2 regions of the Rhizobium sp. NLR22b genome follow, and region 2 is predicted to be linked to the other one. Evidence: riboswitches for the same ligand, from Rfam matches in the RefSeq annotation. Region 2 holds a riboswitch; the other holds the start of a gene.
The links. A riboswitch is a leader RNA that binds a small molecule or an ion and turns the genes downstream of it on or off. The one in region 2 is predicted to bind cobalamin.
Positions count from the first base shown of each region.

Region 1: another riboswitch for cobalamin. It lies ahead of bluB (5,6-dimethylbenzimidazole synthase); the one in region 2 lies ahead of nrdH (glutaredoxin-like protein NrdH).

Region 1 covers NZ_JABDWM010000012.1:74,277-79,333, reverse strand. The annotation lists gene HJC00_RS19790 (DUF2865 domain-containing protein) at 1-1,036, shown strand, start outside; gene bluB (5,6-dimethylbenzimidazole synthase) at 1,040-1,729, opposite strand; cobalamin riboswitch at 1,771-1,958, opposite strand; gene HJC00_RS19780 (HAMP domain-containing methyl-accepting chemotaxis protein) at 2,281-4,158, shown strand; gene HJC00_RS19775 (hypothetical protein) at 4,217-4,798, shown strand.
Region 2 covers NZ_JABDWM010000035.1:6,119-11,175, forward strand. The annotation lists gene nrdE (class 1b ribonucleoside-diphosphate reductase subunit alpha) at 1-2,074, opposite strand, end outside; gene nrdI (class Ib ribonucleoside-diphosphate reductase assembly flavoprotein NrdI) at 2,053-2,466, opposite strand; gene nrdH (glutaredoxin-like protein NrdH) at 2,480-2,701, opposite strand; cobalamin riboswitch at 2,964-3,190, opposite strand; gene HJC00_RS30935 (heavy metal translocating P-type ATPase) at 3,576-5,057, opposite strand, start outside.

The DNA of each region.
Region 1 (5,057 bases), on a different contig from region 2:
GAGCAGCGCCGTCTGCAACGACCTGCGTGGTCGCCTGGCCGACCTACCACGATCGATCGGCAACAATAACGGGCAGGAAGCGCGCCAATATGCCAGCGCAATCGCCGAGCAGAACCTCGAGCTGCGCAAGGTCCGCAACGATCTGCGCAGCTATGGCTGCACCTCGGGTAGCATGGTGGTGATCGGCGGCGAGAATGCCGATTTTTGCGCCGAGCTTTCTGATGCCGAAGCCCGGATGGTCGACAATATCCGTTATCTCCAGGATCAGCGCGACGAGTTGCGCAGCCAGGCCGGCGATGACGACGCGCGCCGGGAATTGACGGCGGCCCTCGAACGCAATGGCTGCAGCAGCGACAATTTCTATGCCCCGACCGAGCGCAGCGCCAGCGATCCTGCCCCAAGCGTCGAGGAACAGGCGATGCGCACCGACACCTTCATCCCGCTTGGCGGCGGTGAAGAGGCCGATCCATTTTACGGCCTGCCGAGGGCCGAAATGTTTTCGCCGGTCAGCACCATTTGCGTTCGCAGCTGCGACGGCGGCTTCTTCCCGATCAGTTCGAACACCACCTCGGTCGATTTCGGCCGCGATGCGCAGACCTGCGCCAAGATGTGCCCCGGCATCGAGACCGAGCTCTTCTATCGCGACGTGACCAGCACCGAAGCCTCGAACATGATCTCGGTCGCAACAGGCGCGCCCTATAGCGCCATGAAGAACGCCTTTGCCTACAAGAACCGCGCTCCCGGCGAGAAAAATACCTGCGCCTGCAATCTGACCGCCTATTACGAGGAGATGCGCGGCAAGCAGACCCTGGGCGAACCGCCGCAGCAGGGCTCGATCACGACGGTCCGCACCAATCCGCCGGCGAAAGATACTGCGGCAGCAGCAGTCCCGCCGCAGCCATCCGTTCCCGAGCGTCCCTACGACCCCACGCAGAACAAGGTCCGTCAGGTCGGCCCGCAATTCCTTGCTGGCGACCAGGGCTCGATCGACCTTGCCAATCCGGCGACGCCGGGCCCGCAACCACAACAGCAGTAATTGCTAAGGGTCGTTGCGTCCCCATCCGTCGTGGAAAACCAGTTCCTCGAGCGGCAGCCGCTGCCGCCAGCCTTTGACCGAGAGTTCCGGTTCATCATAAAGCCGATCGACAAAGCCGGCGCAGAGCCAAGCGACCACCTCGATATGCTCGGGTATGCCGAGAATTGATTTCAGGTCGCCTTCACGAAAGATGCTGACCCAGCCGATGCCGACCCCTTCGGCGCGGGCCGCAAGCCAGAGGTTCTGGATGGCGCAAACGGTCGAATAGGAATCCATCCGCGGATTGTGCGTCCGTCCCAGCACCACGCTGCCGCCGCGAGTGGGATCGCAGGTCACGCATATGCCGAGCGGCGCCTCCACGATGCCTTCGAGCTTGAGGGACCGATAGGCCTGCCGCCGCTCGCCTTCGAACATCGACGCCGCCTCTTCGTTGGCCTTGGCAAAGGCGTCGCGCACGCGCGCACGGACAGCTGGACTATTCACCAGAATGAAATTCCATGGCTGCATGAAGCCGACCGACGGCGCATGATGGGCGGCTGTCAGGAGCCGCGCCACGACGTCGTCGGGCAACGGATCGGGCAGGAACTGGCTGCGCACGTCACGCCGCGTCATGATCGCGTGATACACGGCTTCGCGCTCGGCCAGCGAAAAACCGGACGCCGCCGAAAGGGCATCCGCATCAAAGGGTCGCATCGTCAAATCCCCAACAACGCAACCGCCCGCCGTCCGCGCGGGTTGGGTCTATCTCGCCAGGCCGGTCTTCTGACTTGGCTTCATCCATCTGCCGCAGCCTTCCCGGCAAAAGCCAGTGGCGCGATGAAGCGGCAGACGTCGGCCTTACAGCGTTGGGCACGTTCCGGCCTTGCACCGGATTCCCGATTCTCCCGCCTGGACGGCGGGCACCTGACGGCGCATCTATTTCAGGAAACCGACGCGGCGGCAAGTGCACGCAGACCGAACCTGAAACCACGGCTGCATATGGCTGATCGAGGGGCGGATCACCGGGCAGACAACCCCCTCCTCGGCGATCTTTTGGTCGCAGGAGGAAACAGCCTCTGTGTGCCCGCCCATCCTCCTCTACTTTATGATTTATTCACACATCAAATCCACACTGCCTTTGCGCGTTTTGGGTCGCAAACTCCGACATGGGCATGAGCGCTCGTGATGTGACCGTCAGCGTCGATGCCGCGCTGATGTGCCGGTCGCGAAGATGGTCGACCGAGCCGCAATTCCAGGCTCCACGGATGTTCCAATTCTTGAAAACGATGCCCCTGACAGCCAAGCTGGCGGCGATTATCGTTGCCGTCAATCTCTGCGGCATTTCCGCCTTGGCCACCTATACATGGATGTATGAAACCCGGGCGCTGGTTGACGGCGCCCACGCAAATTGGTCCAAGGATGCGGAGCAGTTTGCATCTCTGGCCGCCGGCGGCGTCAAATGGGGCAAGGCGAACGCCGTTCGCGAGGCTTATTCGCTGTATCGTGACGATCCCTCGCTCGATCTTGTGCAATTTGCCGCATTCAACGCAGAGCTCGCTGCCGTCGACAGCTGGACCCGCGACGGCGTTTCCGGTTTGCCAACGCCGGCCGACCTGGCGACCCGCCTCAGCGCAAAACCCGACAAAACGACGATCGATGACAGCGGAATGTCCGCCGGTTTGGTCACGATTATCGCGCCGCTGCCGCTGGACAAGTCGGGCAAGACAACCGGCTACATCGTCACGAACTGGTCTGTCGAAAAAATCACTTCCGAAGTCCGCCAGAAGGTCCTCGTTTCGCTGCTCACGCAGTCCGCCATCACCGTTCTCGCCGTCATCGCTTTCCTCCTCGCCATGCGCAGCCTCGTTGGCAGGCCGCTCAGGATCCTCAGCAAACGAATTGGCGCGCTGCAGAATGGCGACCTCGCCTCCTCCGTCGCCTACAAGGAGAATGGCGACGAAATCGGCTTCCTCGCCCGTGCGCTGGAGGTCTTCCGTCACGAGGCGATCGCAAAGGTCGAAAGAGAGCAAGTCACTGCCGAGCAGACCGCCTCGTTCGACGCCGAACGGGCCCGCAACGCATTGCTGACGGAAGAAGCCGGCAACAGGCAACGGCTGGTGATGACCACTCTTGCGAACGCATTGGAAAGACTGGCCGCCGGCGACTTCTCGATCCAGCTTGCCGATCTCGGCCCTGAATTCGATAAATTGCGGCAGGACTTCAACAACATGGTCCAGGCCGTCGCAGCCGCGCTGACAGAGATAAAGATCGCTTCCGTCGCGGTTGAGGGCGGATCGAGCGAGCTGGCTTCCTCCGCAGATCAGCTGGCCAAACGGACCGAACAGCAGGCGGCAGCACTGGAACAGACCGCTGCGGCACTAGATGAAGTGACGACGACAGTCAAAACATCGTCGCAGCGGGCTGAAAATGCTGGACAATTGGTCGAGGAAACCAAGCGAGGTGCTCACGTCTCGGCGACGGTGGTGCGCGACGCGATCGGCGCGATGGACCGGATCCAAACCTCCTCCAGTCAGATCGGCCGCATCATCGGCGTCATCGACGAAATCGCATTCCAGACGAATCTGCTGGCGCTGAATGCCGGCGTCGAGGCCGCACGTGCCGGCGAGGCCGGCAAGGGATTTGCGGTTGTCGCACAGGAGGTTCGTGAACTCGCCCAGCGCTCGGCAAATGCGGCAAAGGAAATCAAGAACCTGATCAACGTTTCCGGCCAAGAGGTTGCTGCCGGCGTCGGGCTGGTGAACGAGACCGGCGACGCTCTCCTGAAGATCGAGGAGCAGATCAACCGCATCAGCGACAGCATCGCTACCCTCGTTCAGTCCTATCGCGAGCAGGCGACCGGTCTGCAGGAAATCAACGGCGCGATCAACCAGATGGATCATGCGACGCAGCAGAACGCGGTGATGGTCGAAGAAACGAACGCGGCCTGCCAGGAACTGCTGTCGCAGGGACGCCGGCTGCAGGATTCGGCCGGCCGGTTCCTCGTCGGCGCATCCTTGGCGAGTCAGCCCAGGCCGGTCCAGCCGAGCGCCAGTCAATCTCGTCCGGAAACCAGAACCGTCGTGCCGCGGCTTGCAGGAAATGCAGCCGTTGCCGCTTCTCCCGGTGCCTGGGAGGAGTTCTGACGCCGCCCCCCCGACGAGACTTTATTTTTCAGCAACTGATCACAGGAAGGGAACAGTTATGAAGAGAGTTGTGACCGCATTGCTTTTCACCTCTGCCGCTATCGTCGCGCCCATGAGCGTATCGATGGCTGAGGATGCCAAGCTTGCCCCTATCGCCGACTACGTGAAGAGCGACGTGAAGCCCTGGCTGAACGATCCCGCCATCATCGAGGCCATCAAGGCGCAGGACACTGCGAACGCCAAGCTGAGCGAAGCCGACATCGACGCTCTCGACAAGAAATGGCGTGGCGAGGTCGACGGTTCCGACCATTCCATGATCGATGGCGTGCTTGGCAATGCGCTGTCGAAATTCCTTCAGGCGAAGAAAGAAGCGTCTGGCGGCAAGATTACCGAGATCTTTGTCATGGACGCAAAAGGGCTGAATGTCGGTCAAAGCGACGTCACCTCCGACTACTGGCAGGGCGACGAGGCGAAATTCCAGAAGTCCTTCGGCGCCGGCAAGGATGCCGTCTTCGTCGACGAGATCGAGAAGGACGAATCGACCCAGACACTGCAGTCGCAGGCAAGCATCACGATCTCGGACGAAGCGGGAACGCCGATCGGCGCGGTCACCGTCGGCGTGAACGTCGACGCCCTCTGATTGCGGCATGCGCATTTTTCGCGCGAATTATAGACCATATGGCCCGGAAGTGGACGCTTCCGGGCCATAGGCTTTGCCTCCCGAACCAGGAAGCCGCTCCCTCGAACGGTGGTTTCAGCTTGCAAATTTTGCGTGACAATGGACGGCGGCGACGCTACATACGCGCCATGTCCACGACTTCAATCTACGCCTCGCGATTTTATTCGTACCGCTGCTCCCAGCGGATGCGGGCCCGTGCGTAACTGAATTCGACGCGACG
Region 2 (5,057 bases):
AGGCGTAAATCTGCGCCTTGTTGATATCGCGCGTCGTCGCCGTGTCGCGGAAGAACAGGGTCAGCGACAGGCCCTGATCGACGTGCTGGGTCGCCGCCGCGTAGGTATCGATGATCTTCTCCGGCCCGATCTCATAGGCGTCCTGGTAAAAGTCGAGATTGTCGCTGGTCATGAACGGCGCCGGATAATAGACGCGGCCGATCTTGCCTTCCTTGCGGATCTCGATCTTCGAGACGATCGGATGGATCGAGGAGGTCGAGTGGTTGATATAGGAGATCGATCCCGTCGGCGGCACCGCCTGCAGGTTCTGGTTATAGAGGCCGGAGGCCATCACCGCCTTCTTCAGCGCAAGCCAGTCTTCCCTCGTCGGAACGGGGATGCCTGATTTGTCGAACAGCGCCTGCACCTTTCCGGTCGCCGGCTTCCATTCCTGCTCCGTATATTTGTTGAAATATTCGCCCGAGGCATATTTCGAATTCTCGAAGCCCTTGAAGCTGGTGCCGCGTTCGACCGCAAGCAGGTTCGAGGCGCGGATCGCGTGGTAGGTCACCGTATAGAAATAGATGTTGGTGAAATCGACGCCTTCCTCGGAGCCGTAAAAGATGCGTTCGCGGGCGAGATAGCCGTGCAGGTTCATCTGGCCGAGGCCAATCGCATGGCTCTCGTCATTGCCTTTCTCGATCGAGGGAACCGAGGCGATATGGCTCATGTCCGACACCGCCGTCAGCGCCCGGATCGAGGTCTCGATCGTCTTACCGAAATCGGCCGAATCCATCGCCGCTGCAATGTTCAGCGAGCCGAGATTGCAGGAAATGTCCTTGCCGAGATCCTTATAGGAGAGGTCGCCATTATATTCGCTCGCCTCACTCACCTGCAGGATCTCCGAGCAGAGATTGCTCATGGAGATGCGGCCGGCGATCGGGTTCGCCCGGTTCACCGTGTCCTCGAACATGATGTAGGGGTAACCGCTCTCGAACTGGATTTCGGCGATCACCTGGAAGAATTCCCGCGCCTTGATCTTCTTCTTCGAGATACGGGCGCCCGCCACCATCTCCCGGTACTTTTCCGTCACCGAGATCTCGGTGAAGGGTACGCCGTAGGCCCGCTCCACGTCATAGGGCGAGAACAGGTACATGTCCTCATTGTTCCTGGCGAGCTCGAAGGTGATATCAGGCACGACGACGCCGAGCGACAGCGTCTTGATGCGGATCTTCTCATCGGCATTTTCGCGCTTGGTGTCGAGGAAACGCATGATGTCGGGATGATGCGCGTTGAGATAGACCGCGCCCGCGCCTTGGCGCGCGCCGAGCTGGTTGGCGTAGGAGAAGCTATCTTCCAAGAGCTTCATCACCGGGATGATGCCGGAGGACTGGTTCTCGATCTGCTTGATCGGCGCGCCGGCCTCGCGGATATTCGTCAGCGACAGCGCCACGCCGCCGCCGCGCTTCGATAGCTGCAGTGCCGAATTGATCGACCGGCCGATCGATTCCATATTGTCCTCGACCCGCAGCAGGAAGCAGGAAACGAGTTCGCCGCGCTGCTTCTTGCCGGCATTCAAGAAAGTCGGCGTCGCCGGCTGGAAACGCCCGGAAATGATCTCGTCGACCATGTCACGGGCAAGCGCCTCATCGCCCCGCGCCAAGGTCAGCGCCACCATGCAGATGCGGTCCTCATAGCGCTCGAGATAGCGCTTTCCGTCGAAGGTCTTCAGCGTATAGCTGGTGTAATATTTGAAAGCGCCGAGGAAGGTCGGGAAGCGGAATTTCCGCGCATAGGCCTGATCGAACAGGCCGCGGACGAAATTGAAGGAATACTGGTCGAGAACCTCCCGCTCGTAATAGCCCTCGGTCACGAGGTAATCGAGCTTTTCCCGGAGATTGTGAAAGAACACGGTGTTCTGGTTCACATGCTGCAGGAAATACTGCTTGGCCGCCATGCGGTCCTTGTCGAGCTGGATCCTGCCCTCATCGTCATAGAGGTTCAGCATCGCGTTCAGTGCGTGATAGTCGAGTGTTTCGGCCGCTTTAAGTGGTTTTGCGCCTGTATCCCGCGTCAGATTTGTTCCCGTGTCCAAAATCGTCCCATCCCGTCTTTGACATTGGCGACATCCTCGGCTGTTCCCAGGAGCTCGAACCGGTAGAGGTACGGCACCTGGCACTTCTTCGAGATGACGTCGCCGGCAAGCCCGTAGGTCTCGCCAAAATTGCTGTTGCCCGCGGCAATCACGCCGCGGATGTTGGAGCGGTTTTCCGCCTCGTTGAGGAAACGGATCACCTGCTTGGGCACGGCGCCCTTGACGATCCCTGGGCCGCCGTCCCCACAATAGGTGGGCGAGATCAGCACATAGGGTTCGCGAATGTGGATGTCTTCAGCGCCGACGGGAATGCGCGTCGCGCGCAATCCCAACTTCTCGACGAAACGATGGGTGTTCCCGGATCGGCTGGAATAATAGACGATCAGCCCCACCGCTTTTCTCCGGTCAGGAGAGCGCGCTGATCATGTCGGGGCGGAAGCCCGCCCAATGCTGCTCGCCGGCAACGACGACCGGAACCTGCATGTAGCCCATGCCAAGCACGCGATCGAGCGCTTCGGCATCCTCGGAAATATCGACGATCTCATAATCGACGCCCAGGCGATCGAGGGCGCGGTAAGTGGCCGTGCATTGGACACAGGCCGGCTTGCTGTAAACGGTAACGCTCATCATCTTCCTCGTGATGTCAGTGAATGCAGGACACAGGACTGGGATCGGGCGCCGTGCGACGTCCGGGGCAATGCTTGATAATGATCTGGCAAAGTTGGCGCTTTAAACGCCCGACATCATCCCTCGCAGGATGTGCACGGGCGGCGGCTTTGATGTTCTCGACATGACTTCAAACCCCCGAAATGCTCATGCGGACGTTCGGGGCAGCGCAACAGACACGGATCATTCCGCTTCATGCACGCGACCTTCCGGACACCCCGCCCGTGGACGTTGCGTTCGAGGCAGGTCTCCTGGCTCACGGGTCGAAGCACCCTGCCCCAGCCTTCCCGGAGCATCATGCTCCAGTGACCTGAAATCGGACAGTTGCTCGCCGCTTACAGTTGCGGGGGCAGCTCCGGCATTGTCGCACCATGATGGCGCAGCGCACCGTATTCCCGTCTTAGCCCCCGATCCTCACGAATCGAAGGAACCTTGAACACTAGATATAGTACGCGAATCGTAATTCACGTCAACGGATGGTTTGTGCATTGCGTTACGGCAGGTTTGAAATCGCTGCATTCCTGTGAAAAACATGGACAACGAAAGCTTAACGAAAACAGGCTTGGAGATGACCGTAGTGGGGCTGGCCTATAGCCAGCTGCCAGGCTGCGGATAGACGACGCAAAACCCGCGACGTCATCCTCGGCCTTGTGCTGCCTTGTGCCGACGATCCACCCAGGTCCATTCTGAAAATAAGAGCTTTCCTGCCAGATAATTGCAGTGGTGAGATGCCCGGCACAAGGCCGAGCATGAGACCTTGTCAGCAAACCGAGCGCCGACCTAACGGATGACCGGCCCCGAATCGCTGGTCTTCAAACCGCCACCGGCAAAACATTCATCCCCGTACACGAAGCAGCCTGAGCGCGTTGATCGTCACCAGCACCGTGGCACCGGTATCGGCGAGGATCGCCGGCCAGAGCCCGGTCATGCCGGCGATCGTCGTCACCAGGAAGACAGCCTTCAGCCCGATCGCAATGGTGATATTCTCAAGGATATTGCGCATGGTCCGCTTGGAAAGCGCGATCATCCGCGCCACGTCGCCGACGCGTCCATGCAGCACGGCGGCATCCGCGGTCTCCAGCGCCACATCGGTGCCGCCGCCCATGGCGATACCGATGTCGGCGGCGGCGAGCGCCGGCGCGTCGTTGATGCCGTCGCCGACCTTGGCGACGACGAAGCCCTGACGCTTCAATTCGCCGACGACCCGCTGCTTGTCTTCGGGCATCATCTCGCCGCGCCAGTCGATATCGAGCATGCCGGCGACGGCTGCCGCCGTCCGCTTGTTGTCGCCGGTCAGCATCATCGCCTTGACACCGGCCAATTTGAGCGCGGAGAGCCCCGCCCCGGCATCCTCGCGCGGCTCGTCGCGCATGGCGATCAGGCCGGCCGCAGTGCCATTGACGAGCAGCACCGATACGCTCTTGCCCTCATCATTGAGCCCTGCAATACGCGCTTCCTGCTCCCCGTTCAGCGCCCCGCACTCGCGGGCGGCGGGCGGCGACAAGAGATCCAATGTCTCGCCGCCGACCTTGCCGGTGACACCCTTGCCCGGCAGCGCTTCCAGTTCGAAGGCCGGCGGCACGGGCACGCCGTCCGCCTTGGCGCGGTGGAGAATCGCCAGTGCCAGCGGATGGCTGGAGCCCTGCTCGAGCACAGCCGCGCGCGACAGGAGCTGCGCCTCGCCCAATCCGAAGGAAACAATGTCCGTCACCCGAGGCTTGCCTTCCGTCAACGTGCCTGTCTTGTCGAAGGCGACCATCGTCACCGTGCCGAGCGTCTCCAGCACCGCGCCGCCCTTCATTAAGAGCCCGCGCCGCGCGCCCGCCGACAGCGAAGCGGCGATCGCCGCCGGCGTCGAAATGACGAGCGCGCAGGGGCAGCCGATCAGCAGGATGGCAAGGCCTTTGTAGATCCATTCACCCCACGCGCCGCCGAGAAACAACGGCGGAACGACCGCGACAAGTGCGGCGACGACGACCACGCCCGGCGTGTAATAGCGAGAGAACCGATCGATGAAGCGCTCCGTCGGCGCCTTCGATTCCTGCGCTTCTTCCACCAGCTTGACGACGCGGGCGATGGTATTGTCGGCAGCGGCCGCCGTGACGCGAACCCTGAGCACCGCATCACCGTTGACCGTACCGGCATAGACGCCGGCATCGACGCCCTTGCGCACCGGCGTGCTCTCGCCCGTCACCGGGGCCTCGTCGATCGCACTCTCGCCTGAGACGATGACGCCGTCCGCCGAAATGCGGTCGCCGGGGCGAACCATGATGACCGCGCCGACGGCAAGGCTTTCCGCCGGCACCTCCCGCATCTG